Regions from separate parts of the Streptomyces sp. NPDC005496 genome, predicted to be linked through region 3. Evidence: riboswitches for the same ligand, from Rfam matches in the RefSeq annotation. Region 3 holds a riboswitch; each other region holds the start of a gene.
The links. Region 3 has a riboswitch for S-adenosylmethionine ahead of thrC (threonine synthase). Riboswitches for the same ligand answer to the same signal wherever they lie in the genome.
Positions count from the first base shown of each region.

Region 1 (7,231 bases), on a different contig from region 3:
GAAGCGCTTGAGGAGCACCACCGAGGCGACCGGCCGCGCACCCGCCTTGGCGATCCCGTCGGCCACCTCGCGGTCGGTCGACACGACGATGACGGGCCGTCCCACAGGCTCGGCGCGCACCAGCTGGCGGATCAGCTCGTCCGCCGTCACCCCGGGCTTGGAGAACAGCACCCGTACTCCGCGCGGCGGCGCGAGCAGCACCGGCGCGGCCAGCTCGGCCCCGTCGAAGACGCAGGTGACCTCGGCGCCGGTCTGCGCGGCGAGCTGCGAGAGCTGGCCGAGGAGCCGCAGCCGCTGCTTCTCCAGCGGCATCTGCGGATAGCCGGTCTTGGTGACGTTGTAGCCGTCGACGACCAGATGCGCCTGGGGCAGCGCGAGCAACTGGTCGAGGATCGCGGGGTCGTCCTCGGACAGGGCGCGGGCGGCGATGTCCTTCGGCGTCATCCGTCCGGGCTCGACGGCGTCCACGGTCTCGGCGGGACGCTGGGACACCGGGGGCAGGGCGAGTTCGCGCCGCAGCCCCTGGGCCGCGTCCAGCACCGTGTCGAGCAGCAGCCGCACCCGCATGTCCTCGACGCTGCGGCCCTCGCGTGCGGCCCTGCGGGTGGCCTCCAGGGCCGCCTCGGCCTCGCCGAGCCGCGCCTTGAGCCGCCGGCCCTCGCTCTCGGCTGCGGACAGCTGGGCCTGCCCCTCGGCGCGCGCGGTCTCCATCTCGTTCTGGAGCTTACGCAGGGCCGCCTCGCCCCGCTTGACGTCACTGAGGGCGCTTCGCAGCTTGCGGTGAAGCGATTCGGCTTCCTTGCGGGCCGACTCCAACTCCGTCCGCAGCCGTTCGGTCTCGGCCCTGGTCTGGCCGCGGGCCGCCGCGAGTTCCTCGCGCAGCCGCTCCAGCTCGGCGCGGTTCTCCTCGTCGGCGCGCTCGGCGTCCGCCCGCAGGGCCTCCTCGCCCGCGGCGGTCACCAGCTTCACCCAGCCCGCGGGGCGCAACACGTAGGCCGCGGCCGCCACGTCCAGCGGGTCCGCGGCCGGAGGCGGTGAACCCGCGTCCAGGGCGCCGGTGAGCTCCGGCTGGGCCTCTCTCAGCTTCTCGGCGATGCGCTGCCTGAACAGCGGGTCCGTCTCCAGGGCCGCGGCCATGGCGTTGCCCGCGAACTTCGCCCGCCGATTGGGGGCGAAGCGCGCGTACTGCCGCAGCTGCGCGGGCAGTTCGGCCACGGTCAAACCGCCGAAGCCGTCGGAGACGATCTGTACGACCCGGCGCCGCACGCCGTCGGGCAGCGGGCGGTCGAGCACCTCGGCGGTGCCGTCGTCCGGCTCCCCGCCTGTGGTCTCCACCATCCGTCACACCCCAATTTCTCGCGGGGCCCTCCCCCACTCTCGGCTTCGCTCGAGCGGGGGGACCCCCATCGTCAGGAGCCGGCGCCCGGCCTGTCCACCAGTTCCACCTGATCCACCGCGTTGCACCAGCGGCAGCGCACCGAGTCGATGGTCTCACTGACCACCTCGCGCTCCTCGACCTTCGGCTCGCCGGCGAGGTCGAGGTGCACGTACTCGACGACCTTCGAGGAGCGGGTCACGTCGAAACGCGTGAGGTTGCCGCAGAGCATGCAGCGCCACCGCGTCTCGGCGGTCGGCAGGGGAACCGTCATCGTGGCTGTTCGCTTTCCCTCTAGTGTCCGTGATGCGCCAGCTTCCCTGGTGCGTGTGGCTCGTACCCTACGGCCTGGCGGGTCCTCGACGCTCGGCCGTCCACGCGGCGAGGCGGTCTGTGCGCTTCCGCCCGATTACGCCATGCTCTGTCGCATGACCGGTAAGTGGAGCGCGGTGATCGGCCGGAGCGTCCGGGGACAGTCCGCGCCGGTGACGTACGGACTGATCGGTGTGTGCTGCCTGATCTTCGTGATCGGCCCGGCGGCGGGACTGAACCCGGCGTACGGCACCGGGGACGACCTTTTCGCCGCCCAGCAGGCGTACTTCCGCCGCTGGGGCGTGATCCCCGCCGAGCTCCTCGACGGGCGGCCGCGCGCCCTGCTCACTCCCGCGACGGCGCTGTTCATCCACGGCAGCTGGCTCCACCTCCTCGGCAACATGCTCTTCCTCTACGTCTTCGGGGCGATGGCGGAGGAGCGCATGGGCCGCGCCGGGTTCGCCCTCTTCTATCTGGGCTGCGGGTACCTGGCCCTGCTCGGCTACGCGATCGCCAACGCCGAGTCCACACAGACCCTGGTCGGCGCGTCGGGGGCGATCTCCGCGGTCCTCGGAGCGTTCCTGTACCTGTTCCCCGGGGCCCGGGTGACCAGTCTCTTCCCGTTCCTCTTCTTCCTGCCGCTGCGCTTCCCGGCCTGGGTGGTCCTGCCCTTCTGGGCGGTCCTCCAGTGGCTCGCGGCGGGCCGCGACGACCAGGGGCCCGGGGTCGCCTACCTGGCCCACCTGCTGGGCTTCACCGCCGGGTTCCTCTGCGCCTGGGTGCGCTTCGGCCGTGCGACTAGAGTGAAAACCCCAGTGACGGCCCCCGAGGGAGAGAACCAGCCGTGATCACCGCGATCGTGCTCATCAAGACCAGCGTGGACCGGATCCCCGAGATCGCGGAGTCGATCGCGGCCCTCGACAGCGTCAGCGAGGTCTTCTCCGTCACCGGCACCTACGACCTCATCGCCATGGTCCGCGTGCAGGCGCACGACGACCTGGCCGACGTCATCCCGGGCCGCATCAGCAAGATCCCGGGCGTCGAGGGCACCGACACCCACGTCGCGTTCCGCACGTACTCCCAGCACGACCTGGAGGCGGCGTTCGCGATCGGCCTCGACTCCTGACCTGCCGGGACCGTACCGCGCCCGCCGCCTCCGGCCGCTGAGCCGTTTCTACGGCCTCAGACCGCCGGCACGCAACGCCCGTCCTGGGTCCGGTACCGCCACCGGGCGCCGTCCCGCACCAGTTCCCTCACGGCGCGGACGAAGCGCTCCACGTGCTCGTCCGGGGTGCCCGCGCCGAAGCTGACGCGGATCGCGTTCAGGGACTTCTCGCCGGGCGCGGCCTCCGGGGCCCCGCACTCCCCCTGGCTCTGCGGGTCGCTGCCGAGCAGGGTGCGCACCAGCGGGTGGGCGCAGAAGAGGCCGTCGCGCACGCCGATGCCGTACTCCGCGGACAGGGCCGCCGCGAAGTGCGAGCTGTTCCAGCCGTCGACGACGAACGAGATGACGCCCACCCGCGGGGCGTCGTCCCCGAACAGCGACAGGACCCGCACCTCGGGCACCTCGGCGAGGCCCGCGCGGACGGTGTCGATCAGGTGCTGCTCGCGGGCGACCAGGGAGTCGAAGCCGGCCTCGGTGAGCGCCTTGCAGGCCGACGCGATGGAGTAGACGCCGATCACGTTCGGGGAGCCGGCCTCGTGGCGGGCGGCGCTGTCGTGCCACTCGACGTCGACCCCGCCGTCCGCGCGCCGCGAGACCTTGCGGCTGGCGCCGCCCCCCGCGAGGTAGGGCTCGGCCTCGGTCAGCCAGTCGGCGCGGCCCGCGAGGACACCGGAGCCGAAGGGCGCGTACAGCTTGTGCCCGGAGAAGGCGACCCAGTCGACGTCCAGGTCCTTGACCGACACCGGGTGGTGCGGGGCGAGCTGGGCGGCGTCCAGGACGATGCGGGCGCCGTGCGCGTGGGCGGCGGCGGCCAGCTCGCGCACCGGCCACAGCTCGCCGGTGACGTTCGAGGCGCCGGTGACGCACACCAGGGCCGGGCCGTACGGGTCGCGGGCGGCCAGCGCGCGCTCCAGGGTGGCGACGGCCTCGTCCGGGGTGCGCGGGGCGTTCAGGTACGTCACGCGGGCGTCGCGCCAGGGCAGCAGCGAGGCGTGGTGCTCGGTCTCGAAGACGAAGACCTGGCAGTCCGCCGACAGGGCGGCGGCGAGCAGGTTGAGGGAGTCGGTGGTGGAGCGGGTGAAGACGACCTGGTCGCCGTCCCGGCAGTCGAGGAACTCGGCGACGGTCACGCGGGCGCTCTCGAAGAGGTCGGTGGAGAGCTGGGAGAGGTAGCCGGCGCCCCGGTGCACGCTGCCGTAGTACGGGGCGTACGCGGCGACGTCGTCCCAGACGCGCTGGAGGGCCGGGGCGCTGGCGGCGTAGTCCAGCGCGGCGTAGGTGACCTCGCCGCCGGTGACCAGGGGGACGGTGACATCCCGGCCGAGAACGGGCAGCGGGGCACAAACGGAACGGTCGGCGGCAGCGGTGGGGACAGACATGGCGAACTCCTGTGAGTGGCAGGCGAGATCGCTGTGCGGACAGCCCGCTCGGGGGGCGTCGACGGCACAGGAAGGAGGAGAAAAGGGTGTGCGGAGGCGGGGCTCTACGCCCTACCGCATTCGCTTGCTCACAGAAGGCTCCCTCGAACGACCAGGACCCCTGGCGGTGCTCACTCGGAAGAGTGCGAGGGGTCCGCGCTTGCCGTAGACCTCGCTGCCTACGGCCTGGTCTTCACCCGGGGCACCCCGCCACGGACGGAGGGTTGCCGGACAGCCGGCCGGGGCCTGATGGCTGTCGCTCATGACCTGGTACAGCATCTTGCCAGAAGATCTTCCACGCGCAAGGCGCGGTCCAGAATCCGGACCGCGCCCCGCCTCACCGTGTGTGCGGCTCAGGCGTTGCTGGCCGCGACCCACCGGTCCAGGGTGCGCTTCGCGGCCCCGGAGTCGACGGCCTCCGCGGCCCGTGCCATCCCGGCGCGGATCTGCTCCGCGAGCGGCCCGCTCCCCGGCTCCAGGGCGACCAGGGCCGCCGCCGCGTTCAGCAGCACCGCGTCCCGTACGGGCCCGCTCTCGCCGTTCAGCAGCCGCCGGGCCACGTCCGCGTTGTACGACGCGTCGGCGCCCCGCAGGGCCTCGACCGGGACCAGGTCGATGCCCACGTCACGCGGGTCGAAGGCGTCCTCGTGGACCTTCCCGTCGCGCACGACCCACACCCTGGACGTGGCGGTGGTGGTCAGCTCGTCGAGGCCGTCGTCGCCGCGGAACACCAGCGAGGAGTTGCCGCGTTCGGCGAAGACACCGGCGACGATGGGCGCCATCCGCAGATCGGCCACCCCGACGGCCTGGGCCTTGACCCGGGCCGGGTTGGTCAGCGGCCCCAGGAAGTTGAAGGTCGTGCGGATGCCCAACTGCCCGCGCGCGGCGGCCACATGACGCAGGGCGGGATGGAACTTCACCGCGAAGCAGAAGGTGATCCCGGCCTCCTCGGCCACCTCGGCGACCCGCTTCGGTGTCAGCTGGAGATTGACGCCCAGCTTCTCCAGGACGTCGGAGGCGCCGGACGCGCTCGACGCGGCCCGGTTGCCGTGCTTGACCACCTTGGCGCCCGTGCCGGCCACGACGATCGCCGACATGGTGGAGATGTTGACGGTCTTGGCGCCGTCGCCGCCCGTGCCGACGATGTCGACGGTCTCCCCGGGCACCTCGATCACGTTGGCGTGCTCGTACATCGCGCGGACCAGGCCGGAGATCTCCTCGACCGTCTCTCCCTTGGCCCGCAGCGCCACCGCGAACCCGGCGATCTGCGCGTCCGTGGCCTCACCGCGCATGATGCGGTCCATCGCCCAGGCCGTCTCGTCCGCGCTCTGGTCACGCCCGTCCAGGAGGCCGTTCAGCACCTGGGGCCAGGAACGGCCCGCCGCGATGTCGCCTCCAGCGGGGGTCACAGCACTCATATGCCGCTCCTGGGTCCGTAGACAGATACGAGAAGACCGTGCACGAGGTGTCACGGGCAGGGTCCACCCTATCCACGCCCGGGGACGGCAAAGAGCCCCGTCCATGCAATGGACGGGGCTCCAGCCGTGGCGACCGGTCGGGACCGGGGCGGAGGATCAGTGGTGGCCGTGGCCGCTCGTGATCTCCTTGTACTCGTCGACCGTGGGCTTGGGGATCTGGTTCTCTCCCCCGTAGTACGCGTTGCTGAGCTTCGCGCGCAGCTTCTGCGTGCCCTTGACCTTGCGCTCGACGCCGTTCTCGTCGACCGCGGGGCCGATCTCGGCCGGCTGGTACTGCTCGTGCGCGGTGAGCGTGTGCAGCGCCTCCTGGCTGAGCGGCTCGTGCACCTCGACGAACTCACCGTGCGGCAGGCGCTTGATGATGCCCGACTCGCGGCCGTGCAGCACCTTGTCGCGGTCCCGGCGCTGGAGGCCGAGGCAGATCCGCTTGGTCACGATGAACGCGATCACCGGCGCCACGAAGAACGCGATGCGGACGAACCAGGTGATCGAGTTGATCGACATGTGGAAGTGGGTGGCGAAGAGGTCGTTGCCACCACCGATCAGCATGACGACGTACCAGGTGATCCACGCGACGCCCACGGCCGTACGGGTCGGGACGTTGCGCGGGCGGTCCAGGATGTGGTGCTCGCGCTTGTCGCCGGTGACCCAGGACTCGATGAACGGGTAGACCGCGATCACGACCAGCACGAGCGGGAAGATGACCAGCGGGACGAACACACCCAGGACGAGGGTGTGGCCCCACAGGTTGATCTCCCAGCCCGGCATGGTGCGGATCAGGCCCTCGGAGAAGCCCATGTACCAGTCGGGCTGGGCGCCGGTCGACACCTGGTCCGGCCGGTAGGGGCCGAGCGTCCAGATCGGGTTGATCGAGGCGATCGCCGCGATGATCGCGATGACACCGAAGACCAGGAAGAAGAAGCCGCCCGCCTTGGCCATGTAGACCGGCAGCAGGGGCATGCCGACGACGTTCTTCTCCGTCTTGCCCGGGCCCGCCCACTGGGTGTGCTTGTGGTAGAAGACCAGGATCAGGTGCGCCACGACCAGGCCGAGCATGATGCCCGGCAACAGCAGGACGTGGATCGAGTAGAACCGCGCGACGAAGTCGCCGCCCGGGAACTCGCCGCCGAAGAGGAAGAACGACAGGTACGTGCCGACGATCGGCACGGACAGGATCGCGCCCTCCATGAAGCGGACACCGGTGCCGGAGAGCAGGTCGTCCGGGAGCGAGTAGCCGGTGAATCCGGTGAACATGCCCAGGACGAACAGCAGGAAGCCGAACAGCCAGTTGACCTCACGCGGCTTGCGGAACGCGCCCGTGAAGAACACACGCATCATGTGGACGAACATGCCGGCCAGGAAGACCAGCGCCGACCAGTGGTGGATCTGCCGGATGAGCAGACCGCCGCGCACCTCGAACGAGATGTGCATGGTCGAGTTGAACGCCTCGGACATCAGCTGTCCCTGCAGCGGGACGTAGCTG
Region 1 is NZ_JBIAJQ010000020.1:6,166-13,396, reverse strand. It holds gene ACFYQQ_RS38755 (NYN domain-containing protein) at 1-1,338, opposite strand, end outside; gene ACFYQQ_RS38750 (hypothetical protein) at 1,410-1,649, opposite strand; gene ACFYQQ_RS38745 (rhomboid family intramembrane serine protease) at 1,804-2,535, shown strand; gene ACFYQQ_RS38740 (Lrp/AsnC ligand binding domain-containing protein) at 2,532-2,813, shown strand; gene ACFYQQ_RS38735 (aminotransferase class V-fold PLP-dependent enzyme) at 2,870-4,231, opposite strand; SAM riboswitch class IV at 4,422-4,538, opposite strand; gene trpD (anthranilate phosphoribosyltransferase) at 4,624-5,688, opposite strand; gene ACFYQQ_RS38725 (cytochrome bc complex cytochrome b subunit) at 5,845-7,231, opposite strand, start outside.
Region 1: another riboswitch for S-adenosylmethionine. It lies ahead of ACFYQQ_RS38735 (aminotransferase class V-fold PLP-dependent enzyme); the one in region 3 lies ahead of thrC (threonine synthase).

Region 2 (7,231 bases), on a different contig from region 3:
TGCCGGCGAGTCCGGCCTGCGTCTCCTCCGCGTTGGTGAAGCCGGTCAGGCGGTATCCGGCGAAGGCGTTGCGGCCGTCCTCGCCCTGCGCGGCGAGCAGCGCGGCGGGGGCGTGGCAGACCACGCCGAGCGGCTTGCCCGACGTCAGCGCGAGGGTGAGGAGGCGTCCGGAGACCGCGTCGACCGCGAGGTCCTCCATCGGGCCGTGCCCGCCGGGGTAGAACACGGCCGCGTAGTCGTCGAGCCGCACGTCCTCCAGCCGGATCGGCTCGCGGAGCGCGTCCATCGAGTCCAGGGCCCCGGCGATCCTGTCGGCGTTGTCCTGTCCGCCGTTGGCCTCGGGCGCCAGGCTCGCCCGGTCCACGGTGGGGACGACCCCGCCGGGTGTGGCGACCACGATCTCGTGGCCCGCCGCCGTGAACGCCTCGTACGGGGCGACCGCTTCCTCGGCCCAGAAGCCGGTCGGGTGCTTGCTGCCGTCCGCCAGCGTCCAGTGGTCGGCGCCGGTCATCACAAAAAGAATCTTCGACATACCGCGACGGTAGGCCGTACGGCCCATAGGTGACCAATAGACATGCCATTCGCTGCCATAGGACTTCCAATGGGCCGGAGGGAATACGTGCGGGCCGCACCGACCGGCAAGGCGGGCCGCCTCCCGTCGGGGAAGGCCGTGCACTGCTCCCGGAACTACCCGCGTACGGCGGTGCGTTGCTCCAGGACGCGCAGCGCCCGTTCCGCCCAGGCGATGTTCTCCCGCTCGAACGAACGGCCCCGCATCAGCGTCAGATACGGCCCGACCCGTTCCGCCTCGGCGAGGTACGCGTCCTCGGTCCGCCCGTCGAGGAGGCGGGCGCGCAGCCGGTCGTAGCGGGCCAGCTTCGCGCGGGCCCCCTCCAGCCGCTCGGTGATCGACGCGCGTACGGCGTCGGGATCGCCCTCGTCCACCGCGTGCACCTTGACCAGGAGCTCGTCCCGGATGGCCGTGGGCCGGGGCGGGGCGCCGGTGAAATCGCGCAGGGCACGGCGCCCGGCGTCCGTCAGCGAGAACATCCGCTTGTCCGGCCGGCGCTCCTGGCGCACGAGCCGCGCCTCGATGAGCCCCTCGGCGGCCATGCGGTCGAGTTCCCGGTACAGCTGCTGGGGCGTCGCCATCCAGAAGTTGGCGATCGCCGCGTCGAACCCCTTGGCCAGGTCGTAGCCCGATGCCTCGCCGTCCAGAAGCGCGGCCAGGACCGCGTTGCGCAATGCCATGCCCGCAAGGCTAGATGTCCGGCCGCCGACGCGAGTAATCTCTTCCACACCTATTCAATTAGTTGACTATGAGAGGTGGGCGCGATGCATCCCTTCCGCAAGGCGGTGGAGGCCGGCGACCACGCCGCGATCGAGGCGCTGCTGGCCGAGAACGTGGTGTTCACCAGCCCGGTGGTGTTCAAGCCGTACACCGGCAGGGCGATCACCGCGGCCATCGTCCGCGGCGTCTCGCGCGTCTTCACCGACTTCCACTACGTCCGTGAGATCGGTGACGCCGACGGCGTCGACCACGCCCTGATCTTCCGGGCGAAGGTGGGCGACAAGGAGATCGAGGGCTGCGATTTCCTGCACCTCGACGAGGACGGAAGGATCGACGACTTCACGGTGATGGTCCGCCCGCTGTCGGCCGCCCAGGCCCTCCAGGAGGCGATGGCCGCGCAGTTCGAGCAGATCTCCCGGGAGGCGATGGGCGCCGCGGAGTGACGACGGCCGGCGGAGGCGGTGCCTCCGCCGGTCCGGACTACCGTCGCCGAAGCGGTGCGACGCCCGCCCCCTCGCTCCGGCTCGTCTTCCCCCGGAACGCCGGGTGGGCACCGAGCCGCCGCACATAACCCCGGAGGTGCTCGTACGGGGCGAGGGCGCCGGGAGCGTCGAGATGGACGAGGGCGGCCCAGAGGTCCACGTCCGCGGCACTCATCTCGTGGCCCAACACGTAGGGAGACGAGGCGAGTTGCCCGTTCAGTCGGTCCAGCGCGGCCGACCGGCGCCCTGGCCGGGCGTCCGGGGTGACCTCCGTGTCGAGGAGCTCGCGCAGGGCGTCGATGTCCGCCGCGTGGGCCGGCGGACGGAGGGCGGGGACCTGTGCCCCGGTGCGGTCCGCCAGGCCGGCCAGGTCGCGCAGGATGTCCGGCGTGTGGTTGCTGACCACACGTCCGGTCCACCGGTCGCACAGCGCGGGCACGGCGAGCGGGCCGTCGTAGTGGTGCCAGGTGGCCTCGTAGGCTCGGCGCAGGGAGGCGGAGCAGTCCGGGCCGCCAGGGGCAGCGGGGCCCGCGGGAAGGGTGGCGACGAAGTCCCCGAGGCCCAGCAGGTCGACGGTGACCGCGACGCGCAGCGAGCGCGGACAGTCCGGGGACAGGTACAGCTGATAGCGGTGCGGGGCCGGGTAGAAACCGCCGGCGAGACCGACGCCGATCCGGTTGTGGACGTGCTGCTGAGCGCCGGCCGAACCCGCGCCGCGGGGCCGGGGGAGCGCGTCGAGCGGCGCGGCCGCGCGGAAGGACGACGCACACCGGGCCGGGGCACCGGCGTCGGCGGACTCCGCGGGGGAGGACTGAGTGCCGGGTGTGTCCCCGACGCCGGAACAGGCGCCGGTGGGGTCGGTGGTTCCGGGCTCGGGCGTGCCGGTGCGGGGAGTGCTCGTGCTGGAGGCGTGCGACAGGGTCTCGGGCATGACTCTCCATGGGTGAGGAAGTCCCGGCCGCCTCGTGGGCGCCGTGACGAAACGGAGTGACCGCGCTTCTCTCGTACCGGTCCGGGATCGCCGGAACCGGGACCTGTCCGGCCTCTCCCGTCCGCCTCGCGACGTCAGGCACGCTCGCTCGCGCGCCGGGCGCGGGCCCGCGTACGTGCGGTGCCGGGCTCGTCGCCGGGCACGCCGGGAGCGCGGACCCGAGTATGCGAAGGTGCCTCGCGGGCAGCGACGCGGAGGGCCGGACGGTCCTTAGTACGCGCTGGAGACACGCAGCAGATCGATGTGCAGGCGCCTCGTCAAGTCGTTCCTGGGCATTCCCACCGGTCCACGCTCGGGGCTCGCGAGACGCGAGACCACGCTTGTCCCGCCGCACCGGCGGAACCCGGTCGTCACCCGGGGCACCCCGTCGCGGTGGAAGGGTTGCCTGCCAGCGGGCCGGGGCCGATGACCGTACGAGCACGAACACTCGCGGGGCGCTGACAATCGTGACCGTCCTCAGCAGTGTCGCCGCGCCCCGGGGGAGCGTCAAGAAGGCGTCCGCGCCGTCTCACGACGTGGTCGGCGGCATGCCCGACTCCCGCGGCGCGGCGTACAGTTCGGCGGAACAAAGGGCGCGGCCGCTTGGTTGCCGCTCTGGAGGGCACCGAGTGCGGAGGCGGAGGTGGGAGCGATGGGAGTCGCGTCGCCCGCGTTCCGCCGTCCCGTGGTGACGTTCACCCCACGCGGCTGTGTCCGCCTGTACTCCCGGCCGCACATCGACCTGCTGCGCGTGGCCGGCGCGCTCTGTCGTCCCTGACCGTGCACCCGCGCCGCCGCCCCCACCGGACGAGGGCCGGCGATCTCCCATGGTCGACCAGGAAGGCACCCCTCCGTGTCCCCGAACTCCCCGCTGCACCTCGCCGTCGCGCTCGACGGCGCGGGCTGGCACCCGGCCGCCTGGCGCGAGCCCGAGGCCCGCCCCCAGGAGCTGTTCACCGCCCGCTACTGGGCCGATCTCGTCACCGAGGCCGAACACGGCCTGCTCGACTTCGTCACCATCGAGGACTCCCTCGGACTCCAGTCCTCCCTCCCCGCCGGCCCCGACGCACGTACCGACCAGGTGCGCGGCCGGCTCGACGCGGTGCTCGTCGCAGCCCGCGTCGCCCCGCTGACCCGGCACATCGGACTGGTCCCCACCGTCGTCGCCACACACACCGAGCCGTTCCACATCTCGAAGGCCGTCGCCACCCTGGACTACGTCAGCAACGGCCGCGCGGGCCTGCGCGTCCAGGTGTCGGCCCGGCCGGACGAGGCCGCCCACTTCGGCCGCCGTACGGTCCCCGGCCTCCCCGCCGAGGTACCCGGCACGGCCGCCGCCCCGGATCAGGCCGCCGAGCTCTTCGAGGAGGCCGCCGACTACGTCGAGGCCGTGCGCCGCCTCTGGGACAGCTGGGAGGACGACGCGGAGATCCGCGACACCGCCACCGGCCGCTTCATCGACCGCGACAAGCTGCACTACATCGACTTCGAGAGCAGGCACTTCAGCGTCAAGGGGCCCTCGATCACCCCCCGGCCCCCGCAGGGCCAGCCCCTCGTCGGCGCACTCGCCCACCAGACCCCCTCGGGCGCCCCGTTCCGTCTGCTCGCCGGCTCCGCCGACCTCGGATTTCTCACCCCGCACGACAGCGGCCAGGCCCGCGACCTCGTCGCCGCCGTCCGCACCGCCCGGGCCGCCGGCGGACGCGCCGAGGAGCCGCTCCACCTCTTCGGCGACCTCCTGGTCTTCCTCGACGAGGACCCGGCCGCGGCGGCCGCCCGCCGCGACCGCCTGGACGACCTGGCGGGACACCCGTACACCGGTGACGCACCCGTCTTCACCGGGACGCCCGCACAACTGGCCGACCTGCTGACGGAGTTGAGCGAGGCCGGACTGTCCGGCTTCCGGCTGCGGCCCGCCGTCGCCGGTCACGACCTCCCGGCGATCACCCGGGGCCTGGTGCCCGAACTCCAGCGCCGCGAGGTGTTCCGGCACGCGTACGAGAGCGACACCCTGCGCGGCCTGCTCGGCCTCGCCCGCCCCGCGAACCGCTACGCCACCGCCTGAGCCCGAGGACTTCCAGCCATGAGCAAGCCGTTGACCACGTCGTCCGACAAGCCGCTGAAGCAGATCCACCTCGCGGCCCACTTCCCCGGAGTCAACAACACCACCGTGTGGAGCGACCCCGCGGCGGGGAGCCACATCGAGTTCGATTCGTTCGCGCACTTCGCGCGGACCGCCGAACGCGCCAAGTTCGACTTCCTGTTCCTCGCCGAGGGGCTCAGGCTGCGCGAACAGGGCGGACGCATCTACGACCTGGACGTCGTGGGCCGCCCCGACACCTTCACCGTCCTGTCGGCCCTCGCCGCCGTCACCGACCGCCTCGGCCTGACCGGCACCATCAACTCCACCTTCAACGAACCCTACGAAGTGGCCCGGCAGTTCGCGAGCCTCGACCACCTCTCCGACGGGCGGGCCGCCTGGAACGTCGTCACCTCCTGGGACGCCTTCACCGGGGAGAACTTCCGCCGCGGCGGCTTCCTCCCGCAGGAGGAGCGGTACTCCAGGGCCAGGGAGTTCCTTGCGACCGCCCACGAACTCTTCGACTCCTGGCACGGGGATGAGATCGCCGCCGACCAGCAGAGCGGCACCTTCCTGCGGGACGCGCGCGCCGGCGCCTTCGCGCACCGGGGGCAGCACTTCGACATCCAGGGCCGGTTCAACGTCCCGCGCAGTCCGCAGGGGCGCCCCGTGATCTTCCAGGCCGGCGACTCCGAGGAGGGGCGGGAGTTCGCCGCCGCCGACGCGGACGCCATTTTCAGCCGGCACAGCACCCTGCAGGCGGGCCGCGCGTTCTACAGCGACGTCAAGGGACGCCTGGCCCGCCACGGCCGCACCCACGACCAGCTGCTGATCCTGCCCGCCGCGACCTTCGTCCTCGGCGACACGGACGCCGAGGCGGAGGAGATCGCCCACGAGGTGCGCCGCCTCCAGGTCAGCGGAGCGACCGCGATCAAGCACCTGGAGTTCGTCTGGAACCGCGACCTGTCCGGGTACGACCCCGACGGCCCGCTGCCCGACATCGACCCCGACCCCGGCGAGCACACCGTCGCCCGGGGCCGCGCCCAGGTGCGGATGTACCGCGACCCGGTCGCCACCGCCAGGGAGTGGCGCGAGCTCGCCGCCGCGAACAAGTGGTCCATCCGCGACCTCGTCATCGAGACCGGCAACCGCCAGACCTTCATCGGCTCCCCGGCCACGGTCGCCGAGTCCATCGACTCCCTGGTCCAGGCGGACGCCGCCGACGGCTTCATCCTGGTCCCGCACATCACGCCCGGCGGACTCGACCCCTTCGCCGACCGGGTCGTACCCCTCCTCCAGGAACGCGGCGTCTTCCGGCACGACTACACGGGCACGACCCTGCGCGACCACCTCGGCCTGGCCGAGCCCGCCGCCCGGCGCTCCGACGCGGAGGCGGACCGCGTGGCGTCCTGACGCCGGACAGGTCGCCGTGCTAGGGCCTGTCTGACAATTCCCGTCTGCCTCGCGACGCCATGCACGCACTCTCGCCGCACCGGGCGCAGACCCAAGTACGTCCAGTACGAGGCTCTACGCCCGGCACGCCGAGAGCACGCACCTGACGCCGCGAGGCCGCCCTCCGGGCGACGACGGGAATTGTCAGACAGGCCCTAGTCCAGCAACTCCCGGACCAGCGCGGCGACCTGCGCCACCTCGATGAGGAAACCGTCGTGGCCGTACGGCGAGACGACCGTGCGCAGGCCGTCCGCCGTGCCGATCCCGGCCACCAACTCGGCCTGCTGGTACGGGGGATAGAGACGGTCGGAGTCGACCGCGGCGACGAGCGTCCGAGCGGTCACCCGGCGGAGCGCGGCGCGCGTACCGCCGCGGCCCCGGCCGACGTCGTGACTGTTCATGGCCTCGGCCAGCGCGACATAGCTCCCCGCGTCGAAGCGGCGCACCAGCTTGGCGGCATGGTGGTCCAGATACGACTCCACCCGGTACCGGCCGCCGCGCCACGGGTCCTCCGCGTCCTGCGGAGCACGCCCGAAGCGGGCCCGCAGCTCCGGCTCGCTGCGATAGGTGACGTGGGCGAGACGGCGCGCCAGGCCGAGCCCCGCGTGCGGACCGCCACCGGGCCCGGCGTCGTGGTAGTCGCCGCCGCGCCACCCCGGGTCGGCGCGGACCGCGTGGACCTGGGCCGCGGCCCACGCGATCTGTTCGGCGCTCGCCGCGGCCGTGGTCGCCAGCAGCAGGAGCGCCGCCGAGCGCTCCGGATACGACACGGCCCACTCCAGGGCACGCATCCCGCCCATCGAGCCGCCGATGACCAGGGCCCACCTGCCGATGCCCAGCGCGTCCGCCAAGTCGGCCTCGGCGGCCACCTGGTCACGCTGCGTCAGAAACGGGAAGGCGCCGCCCCAGCGCCGTCCGTCGGGCCGCCGGGAGGACGGACCCGTACTGCCCTGGCA
Region 2 is NZ_JBIAJQ010000004.1:348,154-355,384, reverse strand. It holds gene ACFYQQ_RS14050 (type 1 glutamine amidotransferase domain-containing protein) at 1-532, opposite strand, end outside; gene ACFYQQ_RS14045 (PadR family transcriptional regulator) at 688-1,251, opposite strand; gene ACFYQQ_RS14040 (nuclear transport factor 2 family protein) at 1,336-1,734, shown strand; gene ACFYQQ_RS14035 (glutathione S-transferase family protein) at 1,772-2,704, opposite strand; SAM riboswitch class IV at 3,076-3,216, opposite strand; gene ACFYQQ_RS14030 (putative leader peptide) at 3,396-3,521, shown strand; gene ACFYQQ_RS14025 (LLM class flavin-dependent oxidoreductase) at 3,597-4,808, shown strand; gene ACFYQQ_RS14020 (NtaA/DmoA family FMN-dependent monooxygenase) at 4,827-6,236, shown strand; gene ACFYQQ_RS14015 (homoserine O-acetyltransferase) at 6,431-7,231, opposite strand, start outside.
Region 2: another riboswitch for S-adenosylmethionine. It lies ahead of ACFYQQ_RS14035 (glutathione S-transferase family protein); the one in region 3 lies ahead of thrC (threonine synthase).

Region 3 (7,231 bases):
GCTCGGCGCCGGCGGTGTGGATGCCGGAGGGGCCGACCGCGGGGGCGTCGGCGAAGGGCGGCTCGCCCGCCCGGCGGACCATGCCGATGTGCCACAGCTGCGGCACGATCGTGCCGCCGGCCGCGTGCACGGCGTCGGCGACCTTCGTCCACCCGGCGAGCTGCTCCTCGCCGTGGAAGCGCGGCACGCTGTCGCTCTGGCCGGCGGACTCGTGGCCGACGTAGGTGCCCTCGGTGACGATGAGGCCCACGCCCGCGGCGGCGCGCCGCGCGTAGTAGCCGACCACGTCCTCACCGGGTACACCGCCCGGCGAGAACTGCCGGGTCATCGGTGCCATCACGATCCGGTTCGGGACGGTCAGGCCGTTCAGGGACACGGGTCGGGAAAGGATCTCGGCTGCGCGGGACGCGGCGTCGGCTGTCACGTGAGGGCTCCTCGGGGCGGGGAAGACGGACATTCCGGTGGGTATGTGCACGTGCATTGACCCACCCTCCCGACAACGGTCCCCGGCGCCGCGGCATTCCGTGTCCTCGCCGTGCCGCGGTGTGATCCCGGCCACGTGGGCGGGGGCTCCCGCCCCGGAAACGCCCGAGGGCGGCACCCCCGGGAAGGGGTGCCGCCCTCGGAAAGGACGAGCCTGATCCGGAAGGATCAGAAGTCCATGTCACCGCCCGGCATGCCGCCCGGGGCGCCGCCGGCGGCGGCCTTCTCGGGCTTGTCGGCGATGACGGCCTCGGTGGTGAGGAACAGCGCGGCGATGGACGCGGCGTTCTGCAGGGCAGAGCGCGTGACCTTCGCCGGGTCGATGATGCCCTCGGCGATCATGTCCACGTACTCACCGGTCGCGGCGTTGAGACCGTGGCCGACGGGCAGGTTGCGGACCTTCTCGACGATGACGCCACCCTCGAGACCGCCGTTGACGGCGATCTGCTTGAGCGGGGCCTCCAGGGCGAGCTTCACGGCGTTGGCGCCGGTCGCCTCGTCACCCGTCAGTTCCAGCTTCTCGAAGACCGAGGAGGCCTGGAGCAGGGCCACGCCACCACCGGCGACGATGCCCTCCTCGACGGCCGCCTTCGCGTTGCGAACGGCGTCCTCGATGCGGTGCTTGCGCTCCTTGAGCTCGACCTCCGTGGCGGCACCGGCCTTGATGACGGCCACGCCGCCGGCCAGCTTCGCCAGACGCTCCTGGAGCTTCTCGCGGTCGTAGTCCGAGTCGGAGTTCTCGATCTCGGCGCGGATCTGGTTGACCCGGCCGGCGACCTGGTCGGCGGAGCCGGCGCCGTCGACGATCGTGGTCTCGTCCTTGGTGATGACGACCTTGCGGGCGCGGCCGAGCAGGTCGATGCCCGCGTTCTCCAGCTTGAGGCCGACCTCCTCGGAGATGACCTCGCCGCCCGTGAGGATGGCGATGTCGCCGAGCATGGCCTTGCGGCGGTCACCGAAGCCCGGGGCCTTGACGGCGACGGACTTGAAGGTGCCACGGATCTTGTTGACGACCAGGGTCGACAGGGCCTCGCCCTCGACGTCCTCGGCGATGATCAGCAGCGGCTTGCCGGACTGCATGACCTTCTCGAGGAGCGGCAGCAGGTCCTTGACGTTGCTGATCTTCGAGTTGGCGATCAGGATGTACGGGTCGTCGAGGACGGCCTCCATACGCTCCATGTCGGTGGCGAAGTACGCCGAGATGTAGCCCTTGTCGAAGCGCATACCCTCGGTGAGCTCCAGCTCCAGACCGAAGGTCTGGGACTCCTCGACGGTGATGACGCCTTCCTTGCCGACCTTGTCCATCGCCTCGGCGATGAGCTCGCCGATCTGGGTGTCGGCGGCGGAGATGGAGGCCGTCGAAGCGATCTGCTCCTTGGTCTCGACATCCTTCGCCTGCTCCAGCAGGGCACCGGAGACGGCCTCGACGGCCTTCTCGATACCGCGCTTGAGAGCCATCGGGTTGGCGCCGGCGGCGACGTTGCGAAGGCCCTCGCGGACCAGCGCCTGGGCCAGGACGGTCGCGGTCGTCGTGCCGTCACCGGCTACGTCGTCCGTCTTCTTCGCGACTTCCTTGACCAGCTCGGCGCCGATCTTCTCGTACGGGTCCTCGAGCTCGATCTCCTTGGCGATGGAAACACCATCGTTGGTGATCGTGGGGGCGCCCCACTTCTTCTCGAGGACGACGTTGCGACCCTTGGGACCAAGGGTGACCTTGACGGCGTCGGCGAGCTGGTTCATCCCGCGCTCGAGACCGCGCCGTGCCTCCTCGTCGAACGCGATGATCTTGGCCATGTGAAGTGGTCCTCCCGGACTGGGGTGGATTGCTCCGGACCGCGCTGGCGCCCGCGACGGACGGCCTGCCTGCCTCGTGGTTCCTTGCCCCACATGGCCTGCGGGCCTCACCGACCCGGTCCTTCGTTGTCACTCTCACCTTCAGAGTGCTAACGCCAATGATTAGCACTCGACCCCCGAGAGTGCAAGGTGCTCCTCCCCAGCGAGCCCTATCGAGGGGGCGCGCGGAGCGCGTCGCGGCTGCCCTGCGAGCGCCTGCGCGGCCCCGAGCCACCCCCTCCGCGTCCGGAGCGGCGGGGACCCCGGCCGCTCCCGGGAACGCCCGAGGGGCCCGTACCCCTGATGGGATACGGGCCCCTCGACGTGAGTGAGTGCGTGCGTCGGTGGCCGATCGCGCCGAGATCAGACGGCGAGTTTGACCATGTCCGCCTGCGGACCCTTCTGGCCCTGCGAGATCTCGAACTCCACTCGCTGACCCTCTTCAAGGGTGCGGTAGCCGTCCATCTGAATCGCGCTGTAATGCACGAAGACGTCCGCACCACCGTCGACCGCGATGAAGCCGTACCCCTTCTCCGCGTTGAACCACTTGACGGTGCCCTGAGCCATGCCTAACTCCCCTATTACTGGCCCTTGCACAGATCCACACTTCGCGGATCCGGGTCAGACCTCACCCCCCAACGGTTGGGGGTGTGCGCCGGAACGCGTCGACCGCGGCTGAATGTATCTGTCCAACTGCCGTCTGCAACAGGTCAATCGGACGAGAATTCCGGGCATCGGCGATCGGCCGTATGTGGAGAATTCACACATATTCAGGGCAAGTCGGGCCCCGTAAATGCCGTAAAAGGCTCAAAAATGCCGGGTACATTGGCTGCTTCTTATCGGGCACCGGGTCGGTGTTCATATGCACCCGGCATGGAAAGCGAAGCGGCTTCCCCAACTGTACCGCGCTCAACCATGCAGAATTGCCCCCTCCGTTTCTCTCACGGAGAGGGCAATCCGGTTGAACGGTGCGTCGTCAGCAGCCGCCGGCCACGGCCGGGATGATCGAGACGCCGGCGCCGTCGGGCGTCGCCGTCTCCAGGCCCTGCTCGAAACGCACGTCGTCGTCGTTCACGTACACGTTCACGAAGCGGCGCAGCTTGCCCTGGTCGTCCAGGACGCGCGCGGCGATGCCCGTGTGGTTCTTCTCCAGGTCCGAGATGACCTCGGCGAGGGTCGCGCCCTCCGCCGGGACCTCGGCCTTGCCGCCCGTGTAGGTGCGCAGGATCGTGGGGATGCGAACGTTGACGCTCATGATGCGAGGCCAGCCTCTCGGAAGGAGTCCAGGTTCGGGCGGATGGTCGCGGTCAGACCGGTCCCGGCCACCGCGTCGAGGGTCTTGAGGCCGTCACCGGTGTTGAGGACGACTGTGGTCAGCGCCGGGTCCAGGGCGCCGCTCTCGATCAGCTTCTTCGTGACGCCCACGGTCACCCCGCCCGCCGTCTCGGCGAAGATGCCCTCGGTGCGCGCCAGCAGCTTGATCGCGTCGACGATCTGGCCGTCGTCGACATCCTCCACCGCGCCGCCCGTCCGGCGCGCGATGTCGAGGACGTACGGCCCGTCGGCCGGGTTGCCGATGGCGAGCGACTTGGCGATCGTGTCCGGCTTCTGCGGCCGCACGACGTCGTGCCCCGCCTTGTAGGCCACCGACACCGGCGAGCAGCCCTCGGCCTGGGCGCCGAAGATCTTGTACGGCCTGTCCTCGACCAGCCCGAGCCTGATCAGCTCCTGGAGGCCCTTGTCGATCTTCGTGAGCTGCGAGCCGGACGCGATCGGCACGACGAGCTGGTCCGGCAGCCGCCAGCCGAGCTGCTCGCAGATCTCGTACGCGAGGGTCTTCGAGCCCTCCGCGTAGTACGGCCGCAGGTTGACGTTGACGAAGCCCCAGCCCTCGCCGGCCGGGTCGCCGATGAGCTCGGAGCAGAAGCGGTTGACGTCGTCGTAGTTGCCCTCGATGCCGACGAGCTCGCCGCCGTAGACCGCGGCCATGACGATCTTGCCCTGCTCCAGGTCGTGCGGGATGAACACGCAGGAGCGGAAGCCGGCCCGGGCGGCGGCGGCACCGACGGCGCCGGCCAGGTTCCCGGTGGAGGAGCAGGAGAGCGTGGTGAAGCCGAAGGCGCGGGCGGCCTCCAGGGCCTGCGCGACGACGCGGTCCTTGAAGGAGTGCGTCGGGTTGCCGGAGTCGTCCTTGACGAACAGCTTGCCGGCCTCGACACCCAGCTCGCGGGCGAGGTTGTCGGCCTGCACGAGCTTGGTCCAGCCCGGGTTGATGTTCGGCTTGTCGGCGACGTCGGCCGGGACGGGCAGCAGGGGCGCGTAGCGCCAGATGTTCGCGGGTCCCGCCTCGATGCGCTTGCGGAGGTCCTCGGTGTCGTAGTCCGAGAAGTCGTAGGCGATCTCCAGCGGGCCGAAACACTCCTCGCAGGCGAAGACCGGGCCGAGCGGCACGCGGTGTCCGCACTCGCGGCAGGAGAGGGCGGCGGCGGGGCCGAGATCGACGGAGTCCGCGGCGGAGGGGGAGTTCGTGGTGCTTGCAACTGTCTGCGCAGCCATGGAGGCGAGGCCCTTTCTCCTCATCTTCCTCACGGCGCACTTCGCCGTGAGACGGATTTGGCACCTTCCCTAGCCGGGAGCCTCGCGACGCTGATCGGCGATGATCAGGACGAGACCGGCTGGAGGGTTGCCGGGGCTTCAACGGGCCGTATCCCTCTGCCCCTCTGGATGAGCGGTGTTCAGTTGTTGATCTGCGCGCGGTTCCCGGATCAGGACATGCGATGGTCATCCGCGTTGTTCAAGACTGTAACCGACGGCCAGGACAGTTGAGATAGTCGTCCGAACCGCGAGATGGATCACACCCCGGGTGGGCGTGTGAGCAGACAGTGAGGAGCCGCAGACCGTGCTGGAAGAAGTCGAGCGCTGGCTGAGCACCCGCTCCTGGTCCGTCACCGATCGTCCGCTGCACCGGCTGATGGCCGCGAAACGCGCCGCGGGCTCGACGGTCAGCGTCGTGCTGCCCGCGCTGAACGAGGAAGAGACCGTCGGCGAGATCGTCGCCGTCATCCGCCACGACCTCATGCGGCAGGTCCCGCTCGTCGACGAGATCGTCGTCGTCGACTCGGGCTCGACCGACCGCACCTCGGCGGTCGCCGCCGCGGCGGGCGCCCGGGTGGTGCACCGGGACGAGATACTGCCGCGCCTGCCGGCCGTCCCCGGCAAAGGCGAGGTCCTGTGGCGGTCACTGCTCGTGACGAGCGGGGACATCGTCTGCTTCGTCGACGCGGACCTGAAGGAGTTCTCGTCCGACTTCGTCACCGGGATCGTGGGCCCGCTGCTCACCGATCCGGGCGTCGATCTCGTCAAGGCCATGTACGACCGGCCGCTGACCGTGTCCGACGGGTCCGCCGCCGGCACGACCGCCGCGGGCCAGGGCGGCCGGGTCACGGAGCTGATGGCGCGCCCGCTGCTGAACATGCACTGGCCGCAGCTCGCGGGCTTCGTGCAGCCGCTGGGCGGCGAGTACGCGGCCCGCCGGTCCCTGCTGGAGCGGCTGCCGTTCCCCGTCGGGTACGGCGTCGAGCTCGGCATGCTGGTCGACGCGCTGCACCTGGTGGGCCTGGACGCGCTCGCGCAGGTCGACGTGGGGGTGCGCAGGCACCGCCACCAGGACGGGCAGGCGCTCGGCCGGATGGCGGCGGCGATCTACCGCACCGCGCAGCTCCGGCTGGCCCGCGGCCATCTGATCCGCCCGGCGCTCACCCAGTTCGAGCGGGGCGACGACGGCTTCGAGCCGCGCACCTACTCGGTGGACACCGAGGAGCGGCCCCCGATGACGGAGATCTCCGAGTACCGCTCACGCAGAGTGGCGTGAGACCGCTCCCGGAGTGACGGGCCGTGACGGGTTCCGGCGGTCGTATACGGCCGGTACCCGTCAGGTCCGTACGTTTGAGCGGTTCCGACCCGGGCTAAGTTGAGGCTTATGGCTTCCACGCACGGTGACCACCAGATCCTTGTCGCGTCCAACCGCGGACCGGTCTCCTACGAGGTACGCGAGGACGGCTCGCTCCACGCCCGGCGCGGCGGGGGCGGACTGGTCTCGGGGCTCTCGGCGATCGGACCGGACGCGGGCGCTCTGTGGGTGTGCGCGGCCCTCGGCGACGGGGACCGCGAGGCGGTGCGGCGCGGGGTCGGCGAGGACGGCGTGCGGATGCTCGACATCGACGCCGAGGTGCACGCGGACGCGTACAACGGCATCGCGAACTCGGTGCTCTGGTTCGTTCACCACATGCTGTACCAGACGCCCCTGGAGCCGGTCTTCGACGCGGAGTTCCGGCGCCAGTGGGCGTCGTACGAGGCGTACAACCGGGCCTTCGCGAAGGCGCTGGCGGAGTCCGCGGCCACCGGCGCCTCGGTCCTGGTGCAGGACTACCACCTGACGCTGGTGCCCGGGATGCTCCGCGAGCTGCGGCCGGACCTGCTCATCGGGCACTTCTCGCACACCCCGTGGGCGCCCGTCGACTACTTCCGGATGCTGCCCGACGACATCGCGGACCAGGTGCTGCGCGGGATGCTGGGCGCGGACCGGCTGGGCTTCCTGACCCGGCGCTGGGCGGACGCGTTCACCGCGTGCTGCGCGGAGCTGGCCGGCGGGGTCGGCGACACCCGGATCGGGGTGCACGGCCTGGGCGCGGACGCGGACTTCCTGCGGGCGCGCTCGCACGAGGCGGACGTGGACGACCGGATGGCGGCGCTGCGGGAGCAGATCGGCACGTCTCCCGAGGGGACGCCGCGGCGGACGGTCGTGCGGGTCGACCGCACCGAGCTGTCGAAGAACATCGTGCGGGGCCTGCTGGCGTACGAGCAGCTGCTCGCGGACCGTCCGGAGTGGCACGAGCGCGTGGTGCACGTCGCCTTC
Region 3 is NZ_JBIAJQ010000007.1:355,250-362,480, forward strand. It holds gene ACFYQQ_RS23260 (NADH:flavin oxidoreductase) at 1-424, opposite strand, end outside; gene groL (chaperonin GroEL) at 652-2,277, opposite strand; gene ACFYQQ_RS23270 (cold-shock protein) at 2,680-2,883, opposite strand; gene ACFYQQ_RS23275 (MoaD/ThiS family protein) at 3,293-3,571, opposite strand; gene thrC (threonine synthase) at 3,568-4,872, opposite strand; SAM riboswitch class I at 4,890-5,047, opposite strand; gene ACFYQQ_RS23285 (glucosyl-3-phosphoglycerate synthase) at 5,216-6,187, shown strand; gene ACFYQQ_RS23290 (trehalose-6-phosphate synthase) at 6,296-7,231, shown strand, end outside.